DNA from 2 places in the Buttiauxella ferragutiae genome. Region 2 is predicted to be linked to the other one. Evidence: predicted binding sites of a transcription regulator. Region 2 holds the regulator's gene; the other holds the start of a gene.

Region 1 (15,369 bases), 480 kb from region 2:
TATCCCTGAGCAAAGTGCATTCAACAAACAAAGCATGAGCTGGAAGTTAATGACGCTCATCCCGACAATGCTGGAACAGAGCGAGTTTGCCCTGCTTAAACAGTATCTTGAAGAAGATGACAACGGTCGAAAACTCTCTCAGCTAGCTTCAAGAATTGCTGACCTTTATGACCAGTATTTAGTTTATCGCCCAGATTGGCTAAGCCAGTGGGAAAAGGGAGAACTTGTCGACAATGTGGGCGAAGCTCAATTGTGGCAGGCTCCGTTATGGGCGGCTTTGGTGCGCCATACGCAAGAACTTGGGCAACAAGAATGGCACCGTGCCAATCTGTATCAACGTTTTATTAAGGCTCTTGAATCTGCCAGCGAATGCCCGCCAGGTTTGCCATCCCGGGTCTTTATTTGTGGGATTTCAGCGTTACCACCTGTTTACCTTCAGGCGCTGCAAGCCCTGGGTAAACACATTGATGTGCACTTGCTGTTTACCAACCCTTGCCGCTATTACTGGGGCGATATTAAAGACCCGTCTTATCTTGCCAGGCTTATCAGCCGTCGCCGTCGCAAACACACTCAGGAAGACATTACGCTGCCACTTTTTAAAGACAGCAATACGGCTTCTGCACTGTTCAACGACGACGGTGAGCAAGATATTGGCAACCCATTACTGGCCTCGTGGGGGAAATTAGGGCGAGACTACACATACTTGTTGGCCGAGCTGCAGCATTTCGAAGAAATAGACGTTTTTGTCGATATCAAACCTAATAACCTGCTGCGTAATTTGCAGTTCGATTTGCTTGAGTTACAAAACAATGCGGTCACAGGACTTACCGTCGAAGAGTTTGAACACAGTCATAAGAAACGTGTCCTTGCTCAAGAAGACCATTCCGTCACCTTCCACGAGTGCCATAGCCCGCAACGCGAAGTAGAAGTGTTGCATGATCAATTGTTGAAGATGCTGGATGCTGATCCAACGTTGACACCGCGCGATATCATCGTGATGGTGGCTGATATCGACAGCTACAGCCCGTTTATCCAGGCCGTATTCGGTAATGCCACAGGCGAACGTCGTTTGCCATTTGCGATTTCTGACCGGCGGGCAAGACAAGCTCACCCGGCGCTACAAGCATTTATATCCTTACTTTCACTACCTGACAGCCGCTTTGCCGCACAGGATGTTCTTGCTCTGCTTGAAGTTCCCGCACTGGCTGCCCGTTTCTCCATTAATGAAGAAGGGCTGCGTTATTTACGCCTGTGGGTGAATGAATCAGGTATCCGTTGGGGTATTGATGACGACAACGTTCGTGAATTAGATCTTCCGGCTACCGGGCAACATACCTGGCGCTTTGGTTTAACGCGCATGTTGCTGGGTTATGCAATGGATAGCCAGGCGGGTGAGTGGCAGTCGATCCTTCCTTATGATGAATCGAGTGGCTTAATCGCTGAACTCGTAGGGCAACTGGCTGAGCTGTTAATGCAGCTGAACATTTGGCGGCGCGAGTTATCTGTGGCGCGTCCATTGGCAGAATGGACGACCGTTTGCCGTGACATGTTGGCGAGCTTCTTCCTGCCTGATACCGAAACAGAAGGTGCTCTGGCGCTGATTGAACAGCAGTGGCAAGACATCATCAAATATGGTCTTGAGTCGCATTATCAGGAAAGCATCTCCTTAATTTTATTAAGAGAGGAGCTGGCGCAGCGGCTAGATCAAGAGCGTATTAGCCAACGTTTTCTGGCTGGGCCGATTAACTTCTGCACCTTGATGCCGATGCGTTCTATCCCGTTCAAAGTGGTGTGCTTGCTTGGCATGAATGACGGGGTGTACCCACGCGCGTTGGCACCACTTGGCTTTGATTTAATGAGTCAGAAGCCTCAGCGCGGCGACCGTAGCCGCAGGGATGACGATCGGTACTTGTTCCTCGAGGCACTTAACTCAGCACAATTGCGCTTCTATATCAGTTATATCGGGCGCTCTATTCAGGACAACAGTCAGCGCTATCCTTCTGTATTAGTTGATGAACTCCTGGATTACATCGCCCAAAGCCATTGCTTGCCGCAAGACACTGAACGAACCTGCGATGACAGCAGTGAGCGTGTGAAAAAACATCTGGTTCAGCAGCATAACCGTACCCCATTTGAGGCGGGGAATTTTATCCCTGGTCTATCGGCACAAAGCTATGCCAGGGAATGGTTGCCTGCCGCCAGCGAGCAAGGGGAAGCACAGGTTCCGTTTATTCAGTCATTACAAGAAGTTGTTCATGACGTCATCACTCTGGATCAACTACAACGTTTCTGGCGACATCCGGTGCGTGCCTTTTTCCAGATGCGTTTGGGTATCAATTTCCGTCTTGAAGAAACTGACCTCCCTGATGCGGAACCTTTCACATTAGATAGCCTTGAACGCTTCCAGATGAACCAGGAATTACTGAATACGCTGGTTCAGGAAGATGACACTCAGCAATTATTCCGCCGCTACCGGGCTGCTGGCCTCTTGCCATATGGCGCTTTTGGCGAAATTTTATGGGAAAGCCAGTTAACAGAAATGGAAGAACTGGCGCAAAAAGTGAGAGCCGAGCGGCAAAATGGCAACAGCCAGGAAGTGTCGCTGCTCATCGATGGAACAAGCCTGGAAGGCTGGCTGTCGGATGTGCAGGAAGACGGCCTGCTGCGCTGGCGGCCATCAATCCTCAACCCAGCACATGGTTTGCAATTGTGGATTGAGCATGTGGTTTGGTGTGCGATGGGAGGGAGTGGTGAAAGCCGTTTGTTCGGGCGGGATTCGACCGAGTGGAAGTTCCCCTCACTTGATGTTGAGCAGGCAAAAAACTATCTCCAGCAACTTATTGATGGTTATCGGAAAGGGTTAACGCAACCGCTACTCCTCCTCCCAATTAGTGGGGGGGCGTGGATAAAAGCCTGTTACGAACCGGCGAATGATGCCATTTTATGGGACGAGCAAACGCAACAGAAAGCCAAAAGTAAGCTATTGGCCGCCTGGGAAGGGAATCAGAGAGTCGAAGGTGAAGGGGCCGATATGTGGCTACAACGCTTGTATCGAACGCTGGAACCTGACTACTACGAAGCCATCATTACCGAGGCTGAGCGTTACTTGCTGCCGCTGTATCGTTTTAACAAAGCATAAAGTCCAGTATAAAAATTGCACAATTTCGTGGGTTCATCTATGATGCGCAACTTGCTCAGGATTGGCGAAAAAAGCATCAATTAAAATAACAAATTTGTTTGAAAATTGTTAATGATGAGTGAGTTATACCTTTTGTACTGTAGATCACAGGCATACATAGCATGTGAAGTATGACGGGTATAGGAAGTTTCGTGATTATGAGGTTCGTGAATGCCTAGATGTAGCACCTGGTTAAAACCGCTTTTCTTGTTAGTCGCTCTTTGGGCACCATTAAGTCAGGCAGACACGGGTTGGCAACCCATCCAGGAAACTATCCGTAAAAGTGAGAAAGACACTCGTCAATATCAGGCTGTACGTCTTGATAACGGTATGACGGTTCTGCTGGTATCCGATCCGCAAGCCGTTAAATCATTGTCTGCGTTAGTGGTTCCGGTTGGATCCTTAGAAGATCCCGACGACCATCTTGGCCTGGCTCACTATCTTGAACATATGACGCTGATGGGCTCTAAAAAGTATCCCGAGCCGGATAGCCTGTCAGAGTTTCTCAAAAAGCATGGTGGCAGCCATAACGCCAGCACCGCAACTTACCGCACCGCGTTTTACCTTGAAGTGGAAAACGATGCGCTAGAAGGGGCGGTCGATCGTTTGTCTGATGCTATCGCTGAGCCAAACCTCGCCCCAGAATATGCTGAACGTGAACGCAATGCGGTCAATGCCGAGCTGACTTTAGCCCGTGCTCGTGACGGTATGCGCATGGCGCAAGTCAGTGCCGAAACCATTAACCCTGCCCACCCTGGCTCACGTTTTTCCGGTGGTAATCTGGAAACTCTGCGCGACAAACCTGGCAGCAAGTTGCTGGATGCGCTGGTGGCTTTCCGTGATAAATATTATTCCGCAAACCTGATGAAAGCGGTTATTTACAGCAATAAGCCATTGCCTGAATTGGCAAAGATTGCTGTGGAAACCTATGGACGGGTGCCGAATAAAAATATCGAACGGCCGAGCATTGACGTGCCCGTCGTGACAGACGCACAAAAAGGCATAGTGATTCACTACGTGCCGGCATTGCCGCGCAAAGTGGTACGAGTTGAATTCCGAATCGACAACAATAGCGATAAATTCCGCAGCAAAACCGATGAATTGATTGGCTATTTGATTGGCGTCCGTAGCAACAACACCCTCTCTGATTGGCTGCAAAAGCAAGGTCTTGCAGACAGTATTCGTGCCGACTCCGATCCTATAGTTAACGGCAATAGCGGCGTGTTCGCCATTTCCGTGTCATTGACGGATAAAGGTCTTGCCCAACGTGATGAAGTTGTGGCGGCTATTTTCAGCTATTTAAATCAATTGCGTGAAAATGGTGTCGATAAAAGCTATTTCGATGAGCTTTCCCATGTGTTGGATCTCGACTTCCGTTATCCGTCAATTAGCCGCGATATGGATTACGTGGAATGGTTAGCTGACACCATGCTGCGCGTTCCGGTTGAACATACGCTGGATGCCGTAAATATTGCCGATCAATACGACCCGGCAGCCATCAAGGCTCGGCTGGATATGATGACGCCACAGAATGCGCGCATCTGGTATATCAGCCCGAAAGAGCCACATAACAAAACCGCTTATTTTGTTGAAGCGCCTTATCAGGTCGATAAAATTACCCCACAAGTATTCAGCGACTGGCAGCAAAAAACCGCGGCAATTAAGCTGGAATTGCCTCAGTTGAACCCGTACATACCGGACGATTTTACGTTGGTTAAACCAGAAAAAACCTACGCTCACCCAGAGCTGTTGGTGAAAGAGCCTGGTTTACGCGTGCTGTATATGCCAAGCCACTATTTTGCCAGCGAGCCTAAAGCTAATGTGACGATGGTGCTGCGTAATCCACAGGCCATGGACAGCGCGAAAAATCAGGTGCTATTTGCCCTGAATGACTATCTGGCGGGAATTGCCCTGGATCAGTTAAGCAACCAGGCTGCGGTGGGGGGCATTGGTTTCTCAACCAACGCTAACAGTGGTTTGATGGTGAATGCCAATGGCTACACCCAACGTTTACCGCAGCTTTTTGAAGCGCTGTTAAAGGGTTACTTCTCCTATACACCGACCCAGGAACAACTGGATCAGGCGAAGTCGTGGTATACCCAAATGATGGATTCGGCAGACAAAGGCAAAGCTTACGATCAGGCTATTATGCCGGTGCAAATGGTGTCGCAGGTGCCTTATTTCCAACGTGAAGTTCGCCGTGCGCTGTTGCCAGAGCTGACCTTGAAAGATGTGCTTGATTACCGTGACGCCTTAAAAACCAATGCGAAACCTGAGTTTTTAGTGCTGGGTAACATGTCTCCTGAGCAGGCAAAAGAGCTGGCGCATAACGTACAAAGCCAGCTTGCCACCAAAGGAAATGAATGGTGCCGCAATAAGGACGTGCTGGTGGATAAACAACATTTAGCGATGTTCGAAAAGGCGGGTAGCAGCACGGATTCAGCGCTGGCGGCGATTTACGTGCCGAAAGGTTATGATGAAACCGTAAGTACCGCTTACAGCTCAATGTTAGGGCAAATTATTCAGCCGTGGTTCTACAACCAGTTACGCACTCAGGAGCAGTTGGGTTACGCAGTGTTCGCCTTCCCGATGTCGGTTGGGCGTCAATGGGGGGTTGGTTTCTTGCTGCAAAGTAACGACAAACAACCTGCATATCTGTACCAACGTTTTAAGGCGTTTTACCCAACAGCCGAGCAAAAGCTGCGTAGCATGAGTCCTGAGGATTTTGCGCAAATTCAGCAGGGCATGATCAGTGAAATTATGCAGGCACCGCAAACCTTGTCTCAGGAAGCTTCGCAACTGAGCAAAGATTTCGATCGCGGAAACCTGGACTTTGATTCGCGTGATAAAGTAGTCGCCGAAATTAAAAAGCTGACTCCGCAGAAACTGGCTGATTTCTTCCACCAGGCCGTGATTGAGCCGCAAGGAATGGCAATTTTGTCGCAAATTTCTGGCAGCAACAATGGCAAGGCAGAGTACGCCGCTCCGGAAGGATGGAAAACCTGGAAGGAGGTCAGCGGGTTGCAACAGTCGTTGCCGCTCGTAGAATCTAAGTGATATACCCGTCATCCTTCAAGCTGCAGGGTGTTGGCTGCACTCACAAACCCCAGTCGCTTACTTAAGTAAGCTCCCGGGGATTTGCTCCCTTGCCGCCTACCAGCAGATCGAATGCTAACGGGTATAGCAGCCAACACACCTGCAATTTGAAAGACAAAGGGTAAATAATGACCGGAACCACGCAGCCTCTTAATCCCCTGAGTTTACCTTTGACGGGGGAGAGGCTGATTGAAGCCTCTGCCGGTACCGGAAAAACATTCACCATTGCAGCGCTGTATTTGCGCCTGTTACTTGGCCTGGGTGGGCAAAATGCCCATCCTCGTCCACTCTCCGTCGAAGAATTATTGGTCGTAACGTTTACTCAGGCTGCGACCGAAGAACTCCGTGGCCGTATTCGTGCCAATATTCATGAATTACGTATCGCCTGCGTGCGCAACCGCACTGAAAATCCCCTGTTCCAAAGCTTGCTGACGGAGATCCCCGATCTTCACCAGGCTGCGCAAATTTTGCGTCTTGCTGAACAGCAAATGGACGAAGCCGCCATCTTTACCATCCATGGTTTTTGCCAAAGGATGCTCAGCCTGAATGCCTTTGAATCAGGCATGTTGTTCGAGCAACAGCTTATTGAAGATGAATCGCTGTTGCGCCGCCATGCATGTGCTGATTTCTGGCGTCGCCATTGTTATCCACTGCCAAAGCCGGTAGCGCAGGTGATGGCTGAGGAATGGGCGGGGCCTGAAGAGTTGCTCCGGGATATAAATAGCTGGTTGCAAGGTGAGCAGCCGGTACTGAAGCAACCGCCTGCCGATGATGAAACGCTGCTGGCGCGTCACCAAAAGATCATCACTGCGATTGAGGATGTAAAAGCACAATGGCGTGCAAGTGCTGACGACATCGTGCAGATTCTCAGTGAAGCGAAAATTGATCGCCGTAGCTACAGCAGTAAAAACTTACCTAACTGGTTGAATATTGTTGGCACCTGGGCGCAAACAGAAACCACGACCTATAAATTGCCCGAGCAACTCGAACGATTCTCTCAATCGATGTTGGATGAGAAAACAAAAGAAGGTCAGCCGCCACAGCATCCGGTTTTCAGAGCAATTAACTCGTTATTAGGCGAACCGCTGACGCTGCGTGATTTAGTCATTGCCCGCGCGATGGCGGAAATCCGTTATACGGTTCAGCAGGAAAAACGCCGTCGAGGGGAGCTGGGATTCGACGATATGCTGACTCGCCTTGATGAGGCATTGCATAAACCCGGTGGCGATGCGCTAGCTGCTGCTATTCGCGGGCGCTTCCCGGCGGCGATGATTGATGAATTCCAGGATACTGACCCGCAGCAATATCGCATCTTCAGGCGTTTGTATATCAATCAGCCGGACACCGCGCTATTGCTTATTGGCGACCCAAAACAGGCGATATATGCATTCCGTGGCGCGGACATTTTTACCTATATGAAAGCGCGTCATGAGGTAAGTGCCCACTACACGCTCGACACCAACTGGCGCTCATCTCCAGGGATGATAAGCAGTGTGAATACCCTGTTTCAGCAATTGGATAATCCCTTCTTATTCCAGCAAATTCCTTTCTTAGCGGTGAAAGCCGCAGCCAAAAATAGCGGTCTGCGTTTTACCCTCAAAGGTAAAAATCAGGCGGCGATGTCGTTCTGGGCGCAATCGGGCGATGGCTGCGGAGTGAGTGATTACCAACAAACCATGGCGATGCAGTGCGCGCAGCAGATACGGGATTGGTTAAGCGCCGGGCAGCGCGGCGAAGCGTTGCTGTGGAAGGGGGAAGAATCTCGACCGGTACGGTCATCGGATATTACTATTCTGGTTCGAAGCCGTGGCGAGGCGTCTATTGTGCGCGAAGCCCTGGCGAGCCTGAACATTCCGTCCGTCTATCTTTCAAACCGCGACTCGGTATTCGCAACACCGGAAGCGCGTGAAATTTTGTGGATTTTGCAGGCGGTGCTGGCTCCAGAAATGGAAACCGCACTGCGCAGTGCAGTTGCGACCAGCATGTTTGGCCTTGATGCCCGAATGATTGAAGCGCTTAACGAAGATGAAAACGCCTGGGATCAACTGGTCGAGGAGTTTTCAGAGTATCGACATATTTGGTTGCGTCGGGGCGTCATGCCCATGTTACGTGCGCTCATCGCCCGCCGCCAAATTGCCGAAAACTTACTGGCAACGCCAGGTGGCGAGCGCCGTCTGACCGATATTCTGCATATCAGCGAATTGCTACAAGAAGAAGCCTCACAGACTGACAGCGAACATGCTCTGGTCCGTTGGTTGGCGCAGCAAGTTGCCGAACCTGATAGCAACGCCTTCAGCCAGCAATTACGTCTTGAAAGCGACCGCCATTTGGTACAAGTCGTCACCATTCACAAATCGAAAGGGCTGGAATACCCGCTGGTCTGGTTACCGTTTATCGCCAACTATCGTGCGCAGAACAGCGGTTTGTATCACGACCGTTCTACATTCGCGCCGTTGCTGGATTTAAGCGACGATGCTGAAAGCCTGAGTCTCGCTGAAGAAGAGCGCCTGGCAGAAGATTTACGTCTGTTGTATGTGGCTATGACTCGCTCTATCTGGCATTGCAGTCTCGGTGTTGCCCCGTTGTTTAAAGGGAATCGCGCCAAAAAAGGAGCCAGTGACCTGCATCTTGGGGCATTAGGTTATCTTCTGCAAAAAGGTGAAGCGAAAGATGCTGCGGGTCTTCAGGCTTGTTTGCAGGAACTGGCGAGCGAGTCGATTAGCATTGAAGAACCAGGGTCTGAGGATTTCACGCCATGGCAACCCGTGAGTGCTGAACTTCCGCAACTTAGCGCCCGAATGATGAAAAGACAGGTGGCGGATAACTGGCGTGTGACCAGTTATTCCGGTTTGCAACAGCATGGCAGTAGCCTGGCACAGGATTTATTGCCACGCCTGGATGTCGATGCTGCAGGGGCTGCGCCGGTACAAAGTGAGTCATTACTCACTCCACACACCTTCCCTCGCGGGGCCGGACCTGGCACATTCCTGCATAGCTTATTCGAAGGCATTGATTTTACTCAGCCACTTGATGAACCGTGGATGGCTAAGCAGTTAGACGAACAAGGTTTTAGCGAGAAGTGGCAGCCGGTGTTAACCGACTGGTTAAGCACAATTTTACAGGCTCCGTTGAATGAAACGGGCGTGTCTCTCAACCAATTAGCGCCACGAGAGAAACAGGTCGAACTGGAATTTTATCTGCCGATTGAGAGTGATTTACAGGCTACGCAACTGGATACCCTGGTGCGTGAATATGATCCGTTATCGTCAGGTTGCCCACCGTTAAACTTCAGGCAAGTGCGTGGCATGCTGAAAGGGTTTATCGACCTGGTGTTCCGCTGGCAAGGGCGCTATTACCTGCTGGATTATAAATCGAACTGGTTAGGCGAAGACAGCAGTGCTTACACTCAGGAAGCTATGGCTTCGGCAATGCAATCTCATCGCTATGATCTGCAATATCAGTTGTATACCCTGGCGCTGCACCGTTATTTGCGCCACCGCATTGCTGATTATGACTACCAGACTCATTTCGGGGGAGTCATTTATCTTTTCTTGCGCGGTGTTGAAAGCCACGGCTCGTCGCAGGGGATTTTTGCCACGCGCCCTGATGAACAATTGATTGTGAAAATGGACGCACTCTTTGCAATGAAAACGGATGTCGCGGCACAAACGGACGAGGTGACGCCATGAAAATGTCTGAGCTGTTACAGCAGGCTGTCGAGCAAAAGCTGTTGCGCGCACTCGATGCGCAGTTTGCCATGATAATTGCCGGTGACGAGCAACCCGCCGTGATGCTGGCCGCCGCGTTAGTCAGCCATGATGCCGGTGAAGGTCATGTCTGCATTCCTCTTTCTCGTTTAACGCCCGAGTTCTGTTTTGCCGGGCGACAACCCGATTTTGCAGAGCAACTGTTTTCCCTGGCTGCACTAAAGTCCGGCTGGCGCGAGGCGCTGCTTGCTTCTGAAGCAGTGAGTGAGCATGAAGGTGCTACGCCGCTGAAGCTGATTGGTGAGCGGCTGTACCTCAATCGGATGTGGCAAAACGAACTGTCGGTAGCACGATTTTTTGGTGAGGAAAATCGTGCTATTACTCTCGACGGAACACAGGTCATCCACGTTCTGAATCAACTGTTTGAACCGATGGCTGATATCGACTGGCAAAAGGTGGCGGCAGCTGTCGCCCTGACGCGGCGCATTTCTGTGATTTCTGGTGGGCCGGGAACCGGCAAAACCACTACAGTTGCCAAATTGCTCGCCGCCCTGGTGCAGCTTTCGGATGACAAACCTTTGCGTATCCAACTTGCGGCACCCACCGGGAAAGCTGCGGCGCGGCTGACGGAATCGCTGGGTTCGGCCTTGCGCCGCTTGCCACTGGATGACGCGCAGAAAGCGGTATTACCGAACGACGCATGTACGTTGCACCGCTTACTGGGAGCGCAACCCAACAGCCAACGCTTGCGTTACCATGCCGGGAATCCTCTGCATCTTGATGTGCTGGTGGTTGATGAAGCTTCGATGGTCGACTTGCCGATGATGGCGAAATTGATCAACGCAATGCCTGCCCATGCGCGCGTGATTTTCCTCGGCGACCGTGACCAACTGGCTTCAGTAGAAGCGGGTGCGGTGCTTGGAGATATATGCCACTTCGTCACGCACGGATATTCACCGGAGAGAGCCACTGAGTTAAGCCACCTGACGGGCTATTCACTGCCTGCGGGTGAGGGCAGCCAGGCGAGCGTATTGCGTGATGGGCTTTGTTTGCTGCAAAAAAGCTACCGCTTTGATAGCAAGTCCGGCATTGGGCAACTGGCGTTTGCCGTTAACGCCAGCGATGTGAAGCAGGCCAGAGAGGTCTTCTCAAAAGGTTTTGGTGATATTTCGAAACAGCCGCTCCGTGAGACTGAAGATTATGCGCGGATGATTGCCGACACGGTGGAAGGTTATCGGCCCTATCTTGAGTTGATGCGTAGCCATGCAGATCCCGCGGTGATTCTTGACGCCTTTGGCCGTTATCAGTTGCTGTGTGCGTTGCGGGAGGGGCCGTTTGGCGTTAGTGGCCTGAATAACCGTATCGAACTGGCACTGATTCAAAAACGATTGATTGAGCGGCCAAACCCGACGGTATCGCGCTGGTATAACGGCAGGCCAATTATGATTTCCCGTAACGACAGTTCGTTGGGGTTATTCAACGGCGATATTGGTATTGCTCTGGACATGGGGGAGGGGCTGCGCGTCTGGTTCCCGATGCCGGATGGCAACATCAAATCTGTGCAGCCGAGCCGTCTGCCTGGCCATGAAACCGCATTCGCCATGACGGTGCATAAATCTCAAGGGTCGGAATTCGAGCACGCCGCACTGGTTTTGCCAAATCAATACACCGCAGTGGTGACGCGTGAGCTGGTCTACACCGCAATCACTCGTGCTCGCAATCAATTGTCTTTGTACGCCGATGATCGGGTGTTAGAAAAAGCGATTGTAACGAAGACGGAACGTCGTAGTGGATTGATGGACAGTTTTAGCTAGCCTTTTCAGGGCTAGCTTAGGGTGCTGACAAAGAAGGAAAAAACGTGGTTTTTCCTTCTTTGTGGTTATTAGCCGAAAATCAATAAATTGATTTTCCTTGTTTTTTATTTGGTGATATATGTTCGCTTTGCGAAAGAATAAGGTTTGTCATCAACCTAAGCTAAATCAGCCATCAACACTTTCGAGCGGCGCTGGTAGTTGTACATCTCTTTTTTGCTTTCTGGCAGCAGTTCAACATCAACCGGCATAAAGCCCCGTTCCTGGAACCAGTGAATGCTCCGGGTTGTCAGCACGAACAGTTTGCTCAGCCCCATTTGACGGGCTTGCGTAGCAATACGCTGCAACAAAACTTCACCGCGTGATGAACTGCGATAATCAGGATGAACTGCAACGCAGGCCATTTCACCAATGCCCTCTTCCTGGAACGGATAGAGTGCAGCACAAGCGATGGTCAGGTTGTCGCGCTGAATAATGGTGAACTTGTCGATCTCCATTTCCAGCTGCTCACGCGAGCGGCGCACCAGAATCCCTTGCTGTTCCAGCGGACGAATCAGCTCCAGAATACCGCCGATATCGTTGATGGTGGCACGACGAATTTGCTCCGCACTCTCCATCACAATCTGCGTACCAATACCATCGCGGGAGAACAGTTCCTGCAACAGCGCACCATCTTCTTGATAGCTGATTAAATGACTGCGACGCACGCCGCTGCGACAGGCTTTCACTGCACCACGCAGAAAACGCACGGTGCCAGAGTGATAGTCCCCGGCTACTTCAAGCTCTTCAATGCGTTTTTGTGCATCGTTAGGGAACAGTTCTGAAACGATATTGCCGTTGTCATCGATAACGCCCTGAGAAGAGCAGAAGCCAATCATTTTTTCGGCTTTCAGTTTGACTGCAAGTTGCGTGGCAATCTCTTCTGAAGTGAGGTTGAAGCTTTCGCCCGTGACGGAAACCGCGACCGGGCCCATTAGTACGATTGCGCCGTTATCAAGCTGACGGTGGATGGCTTCTTCGTCGATACGACGAACACGGCCACTGTGGCAATAATCCACGCCATCATCCACGCCCAACGGTTGCGCGATAATAAAGTTGCCGCTGACGACGTTGATATGCGCCCCTTGCAACGGTGTGTTGCCAAGGCTCATGGACAAACGTGCTGTGATATCCAGTTGCAATAATCCTGCTGCCTGTTTTACCAGCTCAAGGGTTTTTGCATCAGTGACACGCGTATGTTTGTGATAGATAGGTTCATGATTATGCGAAGCCAGATTGGCATCTATTTGCGGGCGCGCGCCATACACCACCACCAGACGAATTCCCAGGCTGTGTAACAGCCCAATATCATTGACGATACTGGAAAAGTTCTCGTGTTCAATGGCTTCGCCGCCAAGCATAATGACAAACGTTTTTCCCCGATGGGCATTTATATAGGGAACAGAATGGCGGAATCCCTGTACCAGTTCGGTTCTACGTTCCTTCACCACGGCAAGCCCTCGCTGCATGATTATTCGTAATTTCTGTATTTTTATTCTTTTATTGCTTCAGGTGCAAGCAGGATTTACCGCAAAGCAGAAATTTCTGCATCTGGCTTGTCAGGGGCTTGATTGCGAATGTTTACCCTTTTATGAGTGACAGTATGGGGATGTTTCGCTAAAGTTTTCGGCTCAAAAAATAAATGTCGTTATTTGGTTCACGGAAAAACACCGCTCAGGAGAGCTATGTCTGATTCCCGTTCTTTAATTAGTCGTCGCCGCTTATTGCAGGGCGCAGGCGCTATGTGGCTACTGAGTGTCAGCCAGGTTGGCTTTGCAGCCTCGAGCCTGGTCGTGGCGGTGCGTGTCTGGCCGGCATCGTCTTACACTCGTGTCACACTGGAATCGAACAAAGAGCTTAAGTATAAGCAGTTCGCACTGAGCAACCCCGATCGGGTGGTGGTGGACATTGAAGGTGTGAATTTAAATTCAGTATTGAAAGGTATTGGCGGCCAAATTCGTGGCGACGATCCTTTTATCAAATCAGCGCGTGTCGGGCAGTTTGATCCGCAAACTGTGCGCATGGTTTTTGAGCTCAAGCAGAACGTCACGCCGCATCTTTTCGCCCTGGCACCGGTAGCAGAATTTAAAGAACGCCTGGTGATGGATCTCTATCCGGCCAATATGAACAGCGAGCAAGATCCGCTGTTAGCCCTGCTGGAAGATTACAACAACGGCAAACTGGACAAAGATGCGCCACCGTCACCTGAACAAGGGCCGAAGCCGGGTAAAGCCGGGCGCGACAGGCCAATTGTGATCATGCTCGATCCTGGGCACGGCGGGGAAGATCCCGGTGCCATCGGGCCAAATAAGACGCGCGAAAAAGACATTGTGCTGCAAATCGCTCGTCGCCTGAAAGCGCTTATTGATAAAGAAGCGAACATGAAAGCCTATATGACGCGTAACGAGGATGTGTTTATCCCGTTAAAAGTCAGGGTGGCGAAAGCGCAGAAGCAACGTGCTGATTTATTTGTTTCTATTCATGCGGATGCGTTTACTTCAGGCGCGGCACGCGGCTCCTCGGTCTTTGCACTTTCAACCAAAGGTGCCACCAGTACTGCGGCAAAATTCCTTGCTCAAACACAGAACGCTGCCGACTTGATCGGTGGGGTGAGTAAGAGTGGTGACAGGTATCTCGACCACACGATGTTCGATATGGTGCAGTCGTTGACCATCAACGATAGCCTTAAATTCGGCAAAGAAGTTCTAACCCGATTGGGTCGAGTGAACAAGCTGCATAAAAACAGTGTTGATCAGGCTGGCTTTGCCGTGCTGAAAGCACCGGATATTCCATCGATTCTGGTGGAAACCGCATTTCTGAGTAACGTTGAGGAAGAGCGCAAACTGCGTACTGCAACTTTCCAGCAGGAAGTTGCGGAGTCAATTCTGGCAGGGATTAGGGCGTACTTTGCGGATAGTTCGCGATTAGCACGGCGTGGCTAGAGCCAATTTATTGTCGGATGACGCTTGCGCTTATCCGACCTACAACTGCATTTCGTAGGGTGGACATCAAATAACCCGGATTTCAGATACAAAAAAACACCCGTTAAGGTGTTTAAATGTTGGTTGCGGGGGCCAGATTTGAACTGACGACCTTCGGGTTATGAGCCCGACGAGCTACCAGGCTGCTCCACCCCGCGTCCGTAAACTTCTTTAGTACCCAAATGATTTTCATCATTGCGCTAAACTTCAGCGTCTTAGTTGGTTGCGGGGGCCAGATTTGAACTGACGACCTTCGGGTTATGAGCCCGACGAGCTACCAGGCTGCTCCACCCCGCGTCCGTATAACTATTTACTGCTAATGATTTTCACCACCGCGCTAAACTCAGCGACTTTTTAATTGGTTGCGGGGGCCAGATTTGAACTGACGACCTTCGGGTTATGAGCCCGACGAGCTACCAGGCTGCTCCACCCCGCGTCCGTGGAAGCGCACTATACTCTGCTCGGCTTTTGATGCAACCCTTTTTTTAAAAAATACCCGATTTGTCTCATCTAACTGATAATAATTTAATTTAAGTACAAATAACGAACACATCTGG
Region 2 (15,369 bases):
TGATAAATGCCTAACCCGAGCCGACGCCTGCGTCGGCTTTTTTGTATCTATACTTATTGGATGCGCAATTCATAACGGGAGAAAATTATGACAAATCAGGCACTCCAGGATAGTGAATTATTTAACACGGGTTATCTGGTCAATGGTGAATGGCACAAGCTGAACGAAACCTTCGACGTTCTCAATCCTGCCACCGGTGAAGTTGTCGCTAAAGTCGCAAAAGCAGGCAAAAAGGAAGCTGAAGATGCGATTTCCGCAGCCGCTAAAGCTTTTCCTGCATGGCGTGCAAAAACCGCCAAAGAACGTTCAACCATCCTCTACCGTTGGTTCCAGTTAATTATTGAGAACAAAGCCTGGCTCGGGCGCTTAATGACCACCGAACAAGGCAAGCCGCTGAAAGAGGCGGAAGGTGAGGTTGAGTACGCCGCAAGTTTTATCCAGTGGTTCGCTGAGCAGGCCAAACGGGCAAATGGTGAAATTATCCCTCCAGCCAAACCTGGATCACGCATTCTGGCAACCCGCGAGCCAATTGGTGTTGTCGCGGCAATTACTCCGTGGAATTTCCCCATGGCGATGCTGACACGCAAACTCGGCCCGGCGCTTGCTGCGGGTTGTACTGGCGTGATTAAACCAGCTAACAACACACCACTATCAGCCTTTGCCTTACTGGCGCTGGCAAAAAAAGCCGGGGTACCTGATGGGGTATTAAATGCCGTCGCAGGGAACACGCAAGAAATTAGCGACGCGATAATGGCGAGCCACGCGGTTCGTAAAATTTCGTTTACCGGTTCTACGGCAGTTGGCAAAACATTAGTGCGCAACGCCGCGGAAACCATGAAGAAAGTGTCGATGGAATTAGGCGGTAATGCGCCTTATATCGTCTTTGATGACGCGGATATCGACGACGCAGTGAAAGGGGCCATTGCTAACAAATTCCGTAATGCAGGCCAGGTCTGCGTTAGCGTGAATCGTTTCTTTATTCAGGACGGTGTTTATGACCAGTTCGTGAATAAACTGGCCGATGCGGTTAAGGCACTGAAAGTCGGTAACGGCCTGGAAGAGGGCGTAGTTGTCGGGCCATTAATTGAAAGATCCGCAGTCGATAAAGTGCGTGAGCATATCGAAGATGCTATCGCGCAAGGTGGCAAAGTGCTGGTGGGAGGTAAGAGCCATGCGTTGGGGGGCAACTTCTGGCAGCCCACGGTGATTGTCGATGCCAGCGATGAAATGAAACTGGCACATGAAGAAACCTTCGGGCCACTCGCTGCTTGCTTCCGTTTTAAAACGGAAGGGGAAGTTATTGAGCGGGCGAATAATACGCCATTTGGTTTGGCGGCATACTTCTATACTCAAAATCTATCGCGTGTATTCCGCGTTTCGCAAGCACTTGAAAGTGGGATGATTGGTATTAACGAATGTGCGGTGTCGACTGAGTTGGGGCCGTTTGGCGGAGTGAAAGAGTCTGGACTAGGGCGAGAAGGCTCGGTACTGGGCCTGGATGAGTTTCTGGAAGTCAAAACCTTGCATATTGGCGGGCTGTAGAAGCTCAATAGATAAGAGCGCTCTGGTTAAGGTGGCAAGTAATGAAAAAATACACCTTTGATTTTAGTCAGATAGAAGATCAGCCGGGATTCTATCGTCACTTTATCCAGGTATTTCAACTTGAGAAAAAACAGGTTCACGATCTCGATAGTTTATGGGATGTCGTCGTTGGAGGCATCTTACCTCTCCCGGTGGAAATAGAATTTGTTCACCTGCCGGAGATGCAAAGACGGCGCTACGGGGCGTTGATTTTGCTTTTCGACGAAGCAGAAGAGGAACTGGAAGGGCAATTGCGTTTCAACGTGCGTGGTTAATCACGATTTTAGGGCATAAAAAAGCCCCCGCGAGCGGGGGCAAAGCCGTCAGTTTTGACGACGAGGGTTTATTTATACAGTTCAGCGGTGGCATGCCATGCATCGCCACTACGTGCTTCGGTAATACGATATGCCGATGCACCTTCTTTAGTCGCTTTCTGTGATAATTCCTGACGCATATCCATTGGTGCACTGCCAACCTGGCTGACAGAAATGCTACCCATAGATTGCATGTTTTGTGCTTGTTCGCTGTTTACCTGATGTGCGGCTGCGTTAGCGCCGAAAGAGATAACAGAGAAAAGGCTCAGTGCTGCGATAGTTAATTTGGTTTTCATAATCTTTACTCCTGAATGGTTTTCTCAACGACCGGAAGGGCTAAACTGCTTTATTGTTCTTGGGGCCGTTGTCTGGATTATCGTTGTATTGCTTTTGCTTATTGCTACCGGGCTGTTACTTGTATAGCTCTGCTGTTGCATGCCATTGGTCGCCAGTACGGGCTTCAATGATGCGGTAAGAAGAAGCGCCTTGCTCTTCAGCTTTCTTATTCAGCAACTGGTGCATGTCCATCGGAGCACTACCGACCTGGCTGACAGACACTGAACCCATCGCCTGGCGGTTTTGTGCCTGTTCGGTATTAATAGATGTCGCTGCAAAAGCGCCGAATGACAGCATCGAGAGCAGGCTTGCGGTAACTAAAGTTGATTTCATGTTCATAATTTTCGCCTCGTCGTATTCTTTTATTGGGGCCTTCATTTCGTGACCCTCATCACAAAGTCAAGTATACACTAATAACCTACAAAATTAATACCACGCTAATTATTCTCTATGAAACTTTACAATAATAGAGGCTTTTTATATTACGTAAAGTTATTAAAATGAGTCTTTTATTGCTGATTTTTTGTTAAATATAAGTAAAAACAATGAGATGCCATGAATTGGCTTTTTGTGCGATTCATCACATAACCGGCTGATGAGAGAGATGTTTAGATTTGGGGAAAGCCTAAATAAGGGGATTTACGTATAAACGATGACAGCCAGGGGATTGTTATGAAGGTGTTATTCCCGCCGTACTGACAGCGGGAATACGGAAGTAATGCTTACAGCTCTTGTTCGAACAACACCAAAATTGCTTCATACAATTCTTTTACAGTGAAGTCCCTTGCCGGGGTGGTAAAGATGGTGTCATCACCAGCAATAGTGCCCAAAATACCTTCAGCTTTACCTAACGAATCCAGCAAACGTGCAATTAACTGTGCCGCCCCTGGGCTTGTGTGGATAACAACAACGGCATCGTTGTAATCAATATCCAGTACCAGGTTTTTCAGCGGGCTGGACGTTGTTGGCACGCCAAGCTCGGCTGGTAAGCAGTACACCATTTCCATTTTGGCGTTGCGGGTACGCACCGCACCAAACTTGGTCAGCATACGAGAGACTTTGGATTGGTTGATGTTTTCGAAACCATCATTTTGCAAAGCATGAACGATTTCACCTTGAGAACTGAATTTCTCTTCTTTTAATAATGCTTTGAACGCTTTGACTAATTCTTCTTGTTTTGAGGAAATACGCATATATCACCCATGTTCAGGTCAACGAAGATAACATTATTATGCATTTAAATGAATTGTTATGCAAATTATTGGCTGGGTGAAGGCCTGAAATAATGTTATGAAAGAGGCGGATATTATCAAATTTTGTTATCGAGAAACATGCCTTCGTCACGACTCTAAAATAAGATGCCAAGTAAACTAAATGTTATCAAAATGATGTTGTTTTGCTGCGGATGGAGGGGTAATGTAACCGCCGTTGATGTGACAACATCAGGTTGTGACCGGGCGCTAAGGCGTCGTTTCCACCCGGCGAGTAAATGCAGCAGTAACGTTTCAGGAATGCTCAACCTCGCAATCCTAAAGCGGGAAGATTGTAATTACCCCTTCCCTGGATTATGGTCGCCACCGCATGGAGTTACGGCACCTATTTGCTAACCATAATAAGGAGTTTAGGATGAAAGTTGCAGTCCTCGGCGCAGCAGGCGGTATTGGCCAGGCGCTTGCCCTTCTACTCAAGACCCAACTGCCTTCAGGTTCAGAACTCTCCCTGTATGATATTGCACCGGTAACCCCTGGTGTTGCAGTCGATCTGAGTCATATCCCTACTGATGTGAAAATCAAAGGTTTCTGCGGTGAAGACGCAACACCTGCACTGGTTGGTGCAGATGTCGTGCTGATCTCTGCGGGTGTGGCACGTAAACCAGGTATGGATCGTTCAGACCTGTTTAACGTCAACGCGGGAATCGTGAAAAATCTGGTTCAACAGATTGCTAAAACTTGCCCGAAAGCCTGTATCGGTATTATCACAAACCCAGTGAATACCACCGTTGCGATTGCTGCGGAAGTGCTGAAAAAAGCAGGTGTCTACGACAAAAACAAACTGTTTGGCGTGACTACGCTGGACATCATCCGCTCCAACACCTTTGTTGCGGAACTGAAAGGCAAACAGCCGACTGATATCGAAGTTCCTGTCATTGGCGGCCACTCCGGTGTGACCATTCTGCCACTACTGTCGCAGATTCCTGGTGTTAGCTTCACCGAGCAAGAAGTTGCTGACCTGACTAAGCGTATCCAGAATGCTGGGACCGAAGTTGTAGAAGCTAAAGCGGGTGGCGGATCTGCAACCCTGTCAATGGGCCAGGCAGCTGCGCGCTTTGGTCTGTCAATGGTTCGCGCGCTGCAAGGCGAAAGCAATGTGGTTGAATGTGCGTACGTTGAAGGGAATGGCGAACACGCTCGTTTCTTCTCTCAGCCATTGCTGCTGGGTAAAAACGGTATCGCAGAGCATAAATCTTACGGCAAACTGAGCGCTTTCGAGCACCAGGCGTTGGAAGGGATGCTGGATACTCTGAAGAAAGATATTACCCTTGGCGAAGAGTTTGTTAACAAATAAACCCTGAGCTTTAGAGATAAAAAAACCGGAATGTAGATTCCGGTTTTTTTTCGCCTGCGACTTATTAGTTTGTCGCGGGGTATTCCTGAATCGTGACTTGTAGCGTCAGCTTCTTATCTTCACGCATCACTTCAACTGGAATGACAGAGCCTGGACGAATCTCCGCCACCTGATCCATGGTGCCCAAAGCCGAAATTGCGGGTTTGTGGTTCACAGAGATAATCACGTCGTTAACCAGCAGGCCTGCTTTAGCCGCCGGGCCGTCAGGTGTCACTTCGTTAACGATAATTCCCTGAATCTGATCAATGCCGGTTGCGGGGCCATGTAATGGCGTTATCTCGCGCCCGCCAATCCCAATGTAGCCACGAATCACGCGGCCATCGCGAATCAGCTTATCCATGATTTTGGTGGAGAGCTGTGTTGGTATGGCGAAGCCAATACCTTCAGGGGTTTCACCATCGTTACTTTTATCAAACGACAGGGTGTTGATACCCATCAGTTCGCCCAGCGAGTTAACCAATGCGCCGCCTGAGTTACCGTGGTTGATTGAAGCGTCAGTTTGCAGGAACGACTGGCGGCCGGACGGGCTCAGGCCGATACGACCGGTAGCACTGATGATCCCCTGTGTAATGGTCTGCCCGAGGTTATACGGGTTACCAATCGCCATGACGACATCACCAATATGCGGTACGCGCTTATTGTTGATTGGAATCACCGGGAGGCTGGTGGCATTAATTTTCAGCACGGCCAAATCGGTCAGGCTATCAGAACCCACAAGTAACGCTTCAAAAACGCGACCATCTTGCAGAGCAACGATAATTTGCTCGGCATCATTAATGACGTGTTTGTTGGTAATGATGTAGCCGCGCTCATCCATGATGACACCAGAGCCGAGAGTGCGAATTTGTAACTGGTTACTGGCATTGCTGCCGACACTGCGGTTGTAAACGTTGACCACAGCAGGCGCAGCACGACGCACCGCTGAGTTGTAGCTCAGCGGTGTTTCGTCGGCACTGTCAAAGTTCGAGGGCGCTAAGGGAATGATTTTCTGGCGAAGCGTTGGCATCGTTACCAACAACAATCCCGCCACAATCAGGCCAATCACCACCGAGCGTAATATCTTCAGAAACATGTATTTGAGTTAGTCAATGATAAACCGGAAGCAGAATAGCATGAGTTAATCGGACATCGTACCGCGATGTCCGATTACTGAGCAGATTAGCGCACTAACAGATAGAGACTCTCTTCACCGCGTGCAATATGCAGCGCAATTACGTCTGGTTTGCTTTCCAGCACCTTACGCATCTCGGCAATGCTTGTGACCTTCTCGCGATTAACGCCAATGATAAAATCATCTTTGTGCAAGCCGGCTTGCGCAGCTGGTGTGCCTTTTTCAACGCTATCCAGTTTGATGCCTTTAGTGCCATCTTTTAACTGACCGTCGCTCAACGTTGCACCTTGCAACGCAGGCATGACCAGTTCCGCGTTGGCAGAGGATGCGGTACTTTTATCAAGTGTCACGCTCACTTCCAGTGGTTTTCCGTCACGCAGCAAGCCAAGTTTCACCACCGTTCCAGGCTCCGTTGTGGCGATTTTGGCACGTAGCTCGGCAAAACTACTGATATTTTTGCCATTCAGACTGGTAATTACATCACCGGCTTTTACGCCTGCTTTATCTGAACCCGATTGAGGTAATACTTCGCTGACGAACGCGCCGCGCTGGGTGGTCAGATTAAATGCTTTGGCAATATCAGCACTCATTTCTGTGCCTTTAATGCCCAACATGCCGCGCTTAATTTCGCCAAACTCCATCAATTGTTTCGCCAGGGTTTGCGCCATATTACTCGGAATAGCAAAGCCGATACCGACGCTACCGCCACTTGGTGCAAGGATTGCCGTGTTAATACCAATGAGCTCGCCATTCAGATTCAGCAGTGCACCGCCGGAGTTACCTCGGTTGATTGAGGCGTCTGTCTGGATAAAGTTTTCCAGTCCTTCGAGGTTTAGGCCGCTGCGCCCCAGTGCTGAAACAATCCCGGAAGTTGCTGTTTGCCCCAGACCGAATGGGTTACCCACGGCAACTGCAAAATCACCCACTCGCAGTTTGTCTGAGTCCGCTACCGCGATTTGCGTCAGGCCGGTCGCCTTCTGGATTTGAATCAGCGCAATATCACTTTGATCATCGCCGCCAATCAATTTGGCATCAAACTCACGTCCATCATTCAGCTGCACGCTGATTTTTTCGGCGTGATTAATGACGTGGTTATTGGTCAGCACATAGCCTTTCTCAGCATTTATGATGACGCCGGAACCCAGCCCTTCAAATGGTTGAGCTTCAGAAGGGGGCATATCCTCGCCAAAAAACTTTTTAAATTCTTCAGGGACTTTCTGAGTCGGGGCAGCGGCCGTTCCTTCAACCTGAACACTAACCACTGCGGGTAATACTTTTTCCAGCATCGGCGCAAGACTCGGCAACGCTGGCTGACCCGGAATCTGCGCAGGCAACGACGCATTCACTTGCGATGCAACACCGAACGTCAGTCCGACACTTAACGCTAAGGCACTCAACAACAGTGTTTGTTTCTTCATTGATGGCTTGCTCTCGTGACCTGAACCTGGAAAAGGATAACCCGATAACACGCCGATATTATTGAAATATCAGCCGGGTAACAATGTTGTTATAGAGTGAATAGATACTAGTAAATGATAGCTGCGCTGAGGAGAGATTGGGGTGCGAAAGCTGCACCCCAAGGATAAATTTTACATTTGTGATTAATCGCGTTTTGCGCGCTCGGTACGCAGCAAACCGGACGCACCTTCAGAATAGTCACGCGGCATCTGCACCGGAGCTTGATCATTACTGGCTTCTGACTCAGCGAGGCGGTTACGGAACGGGTTCGCTTCGGCTGACATTTCAGGCAACAGGCTGCTGGAGCTTTTCGCCATATGTTGATAAAGCTGGCGATAATCATGAGCCATGTTATCCAGCAACTCTGCGCTACGGGCAAAATGACTGACTAACTCTTCACGATACTCTTCAAGTTCTGCTTTGTTTTTCTCGATTTCGTACTGCATGGCCTGCTGCTGACGCAGCTTGCGGTTGCCAAAACGCATAGCAACTGCACCAACGATGATGCCAACAACTAACCCAATTAGCGCATATTCCCAGGTCATGAACTTCTCCCGTTGTCTTGTGTTTCCGTAGGGTAATGTAGCCACTATAACCGTTAACCTAAGAGAAGTGGAATCCTGACGCAGCATCGCTTAGGGTAGAACGGCCTTTTTTTCGACAACCGTCCTTTTTTGAGTACTAAGTAAACGGCAATCCGATTTTTAAGGAAATACCATAATACCATGCAAAATCTCTCTCCCGCATCGCGCTACCAACAAGCTCTGACTGAGGGCAGCTATCAACCCGATGATGTTCAGCATGAAGCCGTAACCCGGCTGGATGCAATCTGGCAGGCGTTAAGCAGCCAAACACCGACGCTCCCTGCAAGCAGTAGCTTCCTTGGCAAACTGTTTGGTAAACGTAGTGCTTCAGTGGCTCAGGAGCCGGTTCGCGGGCTGTATATGTGGGGCGGCGTAGGGCGCGGGAAAACATGGCTAATGGACATGTTTTTTCAGAGTCTACCTGGCGAGCGTAAGCTTCGGCTGCACTTCCATCGCTTCATGTTGCGGGTTCACGAAGAGTTGGGTGAGCTTCAAGGGCAAACCGATCCTCTGGAATTGATAGCCGATAAGTTTAAGTCTGAGACAGATATTCTCTGTTTTGATGAGTTTTTTGTTTCAGATATCACCGATGCAATGTTGCTTGGTTCACTGATGCAGGCCTTGTTTGCCAGGGGGATTACCCTTGTGGCGACTTCAAATATTCCCCCTGATGATCTGTATCGTAATGGCTTGCAGCGTGCGCGTTTTCTGCCTGCGATTGAGGCAATAAAACGCCATTGCGAAGTGATGAACGTGGATGCTGGCATTGATTACCGCCTGAGAACGCTGACCCAGGCTCACCTGTGGCTTTCTCCGCTGAATGACCAAACCGCGCAGCAGATGGATAAACTCTACACTGCACTGGCTGGCGCGATACGCGAAGGAGAGCCGGTGCTGGAAATAAACCATCGTCCTTTAGCGACCCTCGGAATTGCCAATCAAACACTGGCGGTAGATTTTAATACCTTGTGCGTCGATGCCCGCAGCCAACTCGATTACATTGCGCTGTCGCGTCTTTTTCATACCGTGATGCTATTTAACGTGCCGGTGATGGGGATTCGAAACGAAAACGAAGCGCGGCGATTCATTGCGCTGGTTGATGAATTTTACGAGCGCCACGTCAAGCTGGTGGTTTCAGCGCACGTCCCGCTGTTTGAGATTTATCAGGGTGAAAGATTACGCTTTGAGTTTCAGCGCTGCCTGTCTCGCCTGCAGGAAATGCAAAGTGAAGAGTATTTGCGATTGCCGCATATGCCGTGAACCACAATTCGCATGCAAGCTGACCACAAACTGCGACAAAAACTACAAAAAGGTTCGACCTTTGGGGGCGACTTCCCTATAATCTTGCGACCCCACGTTACAACCAAAGTTTTTTTCCCAAAACTTGGTCGTGCTGGCATTGGCTATTCGAAGGGGTAGGTTTGCCGGACTTTGTCGTGTGAACCTTGAACTGATTTTAAACGTTTGGGTGAACACCTACGTGTAACTATTTATTGGGTAAGCTTTTAATGAAAACTTTTACAGCTAAACCAGAAACCGTACAGCGCGACTGGTTCGTTGTTGATGCTGACGGTAAGACCTTAGGTCGCCTGGCTACTGAATTGGCTCGCCGCCTGCGCGGTAAGCACAAAGCGGAATACACTCCGCACGTTGATACTGGTGATTACATCATCGTTCTGAACGCAGAAAAAGTTGCTGTAACCGGCAACAAGCGTACTGACAAAGTGTATTACCATCACACCGGTCACATCGGTGGTATCAAACAAGCGACCTTTGAAGAGATGATTGCCCGCCGTCCTGAGCGTGTGATTGAAATCGCGGTTAAAGGCATGCTGCCAAAGGGCCCGCTGGGCCGTGCTATGTTCCGTAAACTGAAAGTTTACGCGGGCACCGAGCACAACCACGCGGCACAGCAACCGCAAGTTCTGGACATTTAATCGGGATTATGGCAATGGCTGAAAATCAATACTACGGCACTGGTCGCCGCAAAAGTTCCGCAGCTCGCGTTTTTATCAAACCGGGCAGTGGCAAAATCGTTATCAACCAACGTTCTCTGGAACAGTACTTCGGTCGTGAAACTGCCCGCATGGTAGTTCGTCAGCCGCTGGAACTGGTTGATATGGTTGAGAAATTCGATCTGTACATCACTGTTAAAGGTGGTGGTACTTCTGGTCAGGCTGGTGCGATCCGTCACGGTATCACCCGCGCTCTGATGGAGTACGACGAGTCCCTGCGTGGCGAACTGCGTAAAGCTGGCTTCGTTACTCGTGATGCTCGTGAAGTTGAACGTAAGAAAGTCGGTCTGCGTAAAGCACGTCGTCGTCCTCAGTTCTCCAAGCGTTAATTGTCGTCTGCTTTTTGCAGAGTACAATTTGCGAAAAAGCCCGGTCTTGTACCGGGTTTTTTTATGCCTGAAAATTATATTTAGTGTATCTAACATTATGATATAAAACACTTTTTAGGCAAATTCCAGATCCGCTCCCCACAAAACCCGTAAAATCTGGTAAACTATCAACCAATTTTCTGCCCTGTGGTCGGCATCAGATTATTTTCGCCTCGTTTTCAGGCAACTGGTGGTCTTCCAGCGTAATGGGTATCAAACGGTCAGGTTAGTTGCCGCTTGCGGCTATTAGCAGTAATTTTCTGAATAAACTTGGAGGTTTTCATGGCTGTCGCTGCCAACAAACGTTCGGTGATGACGCTGTTTTCCGGTCCTACTGACATCTATAGCCATCAGGTACGTATCGTACTGGCGGAAAAAGGTGTTAGCGTTGAAATTGAGCATGTGGAAACGGATAACCTGCCTCAGGATCTGATTGACCTCAACCCAAATCACAGCGTACCGACCCTGGTTGACCGCGAACTTACTCTGTGGGAATCCCGTATCATCATGGAATATCTTGATGAGCGTTTCCCGCATCCACCATTAATGCCGGTTTACCCGGTTGCACGTGGTGAAAATCGCCTGTACATGCATCGTATCCAGAAAGACTGGTATTCGCTGATGCATATCGTGATGAACGGTTCGGCTCAAGAAGCTGATGCTGCTCGCAAGCAATTACGTGAAGAATTGCTGGCTATCGCACCTGTATTTACTCAGAAACCTTTCTTCCTGAGTGATGAGTTCAGTCTGGTAGATTGCTACCTGGCACCACTGCTGTGGCGTTTGCCGCAGATGGGTATCGAGCTGACAGGCGCTGGTTCTAAAGAGATGAAAGGCTACATGACTCGCGTATTTGAACGTGATTCATTCCTCGCTTCTCTGACCGAACCTGAGCGTGAAATGCGTCTGCAGACCCGGGGCTAATTGATGGATATGTCACAATTGTCACCACGTCGTCCGTATCTACTTCGTGCTTTTTACGAGTGGCTATTGGATAACCAGCTCACTCCGCATCTGGTGGTGGATGTGACATTGCCTGGCGTACATGTCCCGATGGAATATGCACGTGACGGGCAAATTGTCCTGAATATTGCACCACGTGCCGTAGGTAATCTGGAGTTGTCCAACAGCGACGTGCGTTTTAACGCGCGCTTCGGTGGCGTTCCACGCCAGGTATTTGTTCCTATGGCCGCGGTTCTGGCTATCTACGCTCGGGAAAATGGTGCTGGCACTATGTTCGAGCCAGAAGCCAGTTATGACGAAGATGGTGAAAGTCATAATGATATTGAGCAGTTGCCGTCTGATTCAGAAATGGTCATGCAAGTTATCGACGGCTCACGCCCCGATCATGATGAAGATGACAACGGTCCGGATGACGAGCCACCTCCACGTGGTGGACGTCCAGCTCTGCGCGTAGTGAAGTAATTCGCAAGCGTTAATCGGAAATCGAAAGCCAGTTTGATGACTGGCTTTTTCTTGCCTAAAATAAACATGCGAACGGCATCTTTACGTAAGCCACGAATTGCTGTGTTATGATTCGACAATATTATTTGCGATCTTCCTTCCATTAAACGGCCAATTCTGACGCGATGAGCACATTTGACGAGCAGCCACCTGAGACGACTGAAACCATCGGCCATACGATGCGCCGTCGCCCGCTTGCGCGTAAAAAACTCTCAGAAATGGTGGAAGAAGAGCTCGAGCAGATGATTCGCCGACGTGAGTTTGCCGAAGGCGAGCAGTTGCCTTCTGAACGTGAACTGATGGCTTTTTTCAATGTTGGCCGCCCTTCGGTGCGTGAAGCACTGGCGGCGCTCAAACGCAAAGGGTTGGTGCAAATCAGCAATGGCGAACGCGCCCGCGTTTCGCGCCCTTCCGCAGATACCATTATTGGTGAGTTATCTGGCGTCGCGAAAGATTTCCTCGCACGGCCTGGCGGCATTGCGCACTTCGAGCAACTGCGCATGTTCTTTGAATCAAGCCTGGTCCGCTACGCTGCGGAATTTGCCACAGATGAGCAAATCGCCCGTCTTGGAAAAGCGCTGGAGATGAACAATCAGGCGCTGGATGACAACGATCTGTTTATTCGATCCGATATTGAATTCCACCGCGAGCTGGCCGAGATCCCCAATAACCCGATCTTCATGGCGGTGCATGTCGCCTTGCTCGATTGGCTGATTGCCGCGCGTCCCGCGGTTTCGCAGGATGTTCTTCTCGCCCACAATACGGTTAGCTACCAACAGCATATCGACATCTATAACGCGATCCAGGCTCGCGATCCTGATGCGGCTGACGCCGCCCTGAAAGCGCACCTGAAAAGTGTATTTGCCTCTTACTATCCCGCACCACGCAAACGCACAGCGAAAAAATAACCTGCATTAATCTGCGATCCCGCGCACGTCTTTGCTGGTAACGTCTGCATACCCATCATAATTTCGTATGAACAGGATCGCATTCTTAGCTCTCCGCGCTGTGGTGTTTAGTTTTTGATCTGGTATAACAGGTATAAAGGTATGTCGTTAACATCAGAAACCAGACAACACAGAGGCATTTATGAAACAGAATCTTCGCGGTGTGATGCCCGCACTGCTTACTCCATTTAATCAGCAACAGCAGATAGACACCGAAAGCTTACGGCGCCTGGTTCGTTTCAATATTGATCAGGGGGTTGATGGCCTTTACGTCGGCGGCTCAACCGGGGAAGCCTTCCTGCAAAGTTCACAGGAACGTGAACAGGTGCTGGAAATCGTCGCGGAAGAGGCTAAAGGTAAAGTGACCTTAATTGCCCATGTCGGCAGTATCAGCACCCATGAAAGCCAGACGCTGGCGAGTGCTGCACACCGTTACGGGTTTGATGCCGTCTCCGCAGTGACACCTTTCTACTACCCATTCAGCTTTAACGAACATTGCGACCATTACCGCGCCGTGATTGATTCATCCGGCGGTTTGCCGATGGTGGTTTACAACATCCCTGCGTTGAGTGGCGTGAAACTGACGCTTGAGCAGATTGGTACTCTTATCAACTTGCCGGGAGTGGGCGCATTAAAACAAACCTCCGGCGATCTTTATCAGATGGAGCAGATCCGCCGTGCACATCCGGATCTGGTGCTCTATAACGGTTATGACGAGATCTTCGCATCAGGCCTGGTGGCAGGTGCCGATGGCGGCATTGGTAGCACTTACAATGTGATGGGCTGGCGTTACCTCGCCATCAAACAAGCGGTGCTCGAAGGGGATATGCAGCGCGCAAGCCATCTACAAAGCGAATGTAATAAAGTCATTGATCTGTTGATTAAAGTGGGCGTTTTCCGTGGACTGAAAACCCTGCTGCACTATATGGATGTGGTAGCGGTACCGCTGTGCCGTAAGCCGTTTGCCCCGGTTGATGAGCAATATCTGCCGGAGCTGAAAGCGCTGGCAAAACAGCTGCAGAGCGAGCGTGCAACGTTCTGAATAATAAATGATGCTGAACGCCAGTATCGCTAATACCTAATCTAACCAAAGGGCGGGTTTTCGCAAACCCGCACCGGGAGTGCTTTATGAATAACACTACCCAACAGATCCCGTGGTATCGCCATCTTACCAAACCGCAATGGAAAGCGTTTTCGGCAGCCTGGATTGGCTACTTACTGGATGGTTTTGATTTTGTCTTAATAGCGTTAGTACTGACTGAAATTCAAAGTGAATTTGGCCTGACGACCATTCAGGCCGCGAGTTTAATCTCGGCTGCATTTATCTCGCGCTGGTTTGGCGGCCTGGTTTTAGGGGCGATGGGCGACCGCTATGGCCGCAAACTGGCGATGATCACCAGTATCGTACTGTTTTCTTTCGGCACGCTGGCCTGTGGTTTTGCCCCAGGTTTTACCACCATGTTCTTTGCCCGACTGCTGATTGGCATGGGAATGGCGGGTGAGTACGGCTCGAGCGCTACCTATGTTATCGAAAGCTGGCCGAAACAGATGCGGAATAAAGCGAGTGGTTTTCTGATCTCCGGCTTTTCTGTTGGGGCGGTGATCGCCGCTCAGGTGTATAGCGTAGTGGTGCCTGTCTGGGGCTGGCGTGCACTGTTCTTCATCGGCATTTTGCCCATTATTTTCGCGCTCTGGCTGCGTAAAAACATCCCCGAAGCAGAAGACTGGAAAGAGAAGTTTGCCGATAAAAAGCCAACCAAAACCATGGTGGATATTCTGTATCGCGGCGAACACCGGCTTATCAATATCGGCCTGACGATTGTCGTCGCAACGGCACTTTACTTCTGCTTTGCCGGTAACCTTGGCAATGCGCTACTGATTACAGTTCTCGGCCTGATTTGTGCGGCCATCTTCATTAGCTTTATGGTGCAAAGTAGTGGCAAACGCTGGCCGACAGGCGTCACGTTGATGATCGTCGTGTTCTTCGCCTTCCTCTACTCCTGGCCGATTCAGGCCTTACTGCCCACTTATCTGAAAACTGAACTGGCCTACGACCCTGCAACGGTGGCTCATGTTCTGTTCTTTAGTGGATTTGGTGCCGCAGTCGGTTGTTGTGTGGGTGGCTTCCTGGGCGACTGGCTAGGGACGCGCAAAGCCTATGTTTGCAGCCTGCTGGCATCACAGCTGTTAATTATTCCGGTATTCGCAATTGGTGGCGGCAACATTTGGGTGCTGGGCCTGCTGCTGTTCTTACAACAAATGTTGGGGCAGGGTATTTCGGGAATATTACCTAAGCTTATCGGCGGTTATTTCGATACCGAACAGCGTGCCGCAGGGCTTGGCTTTACCTATAACGTCGGCGCGCTCGGTGGTGCACTGGCTCCGGTGATTGGCGCGACTATCGCTCAGCACCTTGATTTAGGGACGGCGCTGGCATCACTGTCGTTCAGCCTGACGTTTGTAGTCATCCTGTTGATTGGCCTGGATATGCCATCACGTATCCAGCGTTGGATCCATCCAGAAGCGGTGCGTACTCACGATGCCATCGACGGAAAACCATTTAGTG

What was found. Region 2 encodes ArgR, which controls arginine synthesis, uptake and breakdown. Its sites were predicted from a motif close to ANTGAATAAAAATACANT; they were not measured.
Positions count from the first base shown of each region.
Region 1: the regulator ArgR is predicted to act here: its motif matches at 13,315-13,332, upstream of argA (amino-acid N-acetyltransferase).

Region 1 covers NZ_CP093332.1:956,756-972,124, forward strand. The annotation lists gene recC (exodeoxyribonuclease V subunit gamma) at 1-3,139, shown strand, start outside; gene ptrA (pitrilysin) at 3,350-6,235, shown strand; gene recB (exodeoxyribonuclease V subunit beta) at 6,403-9,963, shown strand; gene recD (exodeoxyribonuclease V subunit alpha) at 9,960-11,795, shown strand; gene argA (amino-acid N-acetyltransferase) at 11,951-13,282, opposite strand; gene amiC (N-acetylmuramoyl-L-alanine amidase AmiC) at 13,517-14,773, shown strand; tRNA gene MNO13_RS04375 (tRNA-Met) at 14,894-14,970, opposite strand; tRNA gene MNO13_RS04380 (tRNA-Met) at 15,033-15,109, opposite strand; tRNA gene MNO13_RS04385 (tRNA-Met) at 15,172-15,248, opposite strand.
Region 2 covers NZ_CP093332.1:476,163-491,531, forward strand. The annotation lists gene aaeB (p-hydroxybenzoic acid efflux pump subunit AaeB) at 1-14, shown strand, start outside; gene MNO13_RS02215 (NAD-dependent succinate-semialdehyde dehydrogenase) at 88-1,542, shown strand; gene MNO13_RS02220 (barstar family protein) at 1,584-1,856, shown strand; gene yhcN (peroxide/acid stress response protein YhcN) at 1,925-2,191, opposite strand; gene yhcN (peroxide/acid stress response protein YhcN) at 2,307-2,570, opposite strand; gene argR (transcriptional regulator ArgR) at 2,954-3,424, opposite strand; gene mdh (malate dehydrogenase) at 3,858-4,796, shown strand; gene degS (outer membrane-stress sensor serine endopeptidase DegS) at 4,861-5,928, opposite strand; gene degQ (serine endoprotease DegQ) at 6,015-7,385, opposite strand; gene zapG (Z-ring associated protein ZapG) at 7,569-7,970, opposite strand; gene zapE (cell division protein ZapE) at 8,151-9,269, shown strand; gene rplM (50S ribosomal protein L13) at 9,518-9,946, shown strand; gene rpsI (30S ribosomal protein S9) at 9,961-10,353, shown strand; gene sspA (stringent starvation protein SspA) at 10,675-11,316, shown strand; gene sspB (ClpXP protease specificity-enhancing factor) at 11,320-11,817, shown strand; gene MNO13_RS02285 (transcriptional regulator NanR) at 11,982-12,764, shown strand; gene nanA (N-acetylneuraminate lyase) at 12,946-13,845, shown strand; gene MNO13_RS02295 (MFS transporter) at 13,932-15,369, shown strand, end outside.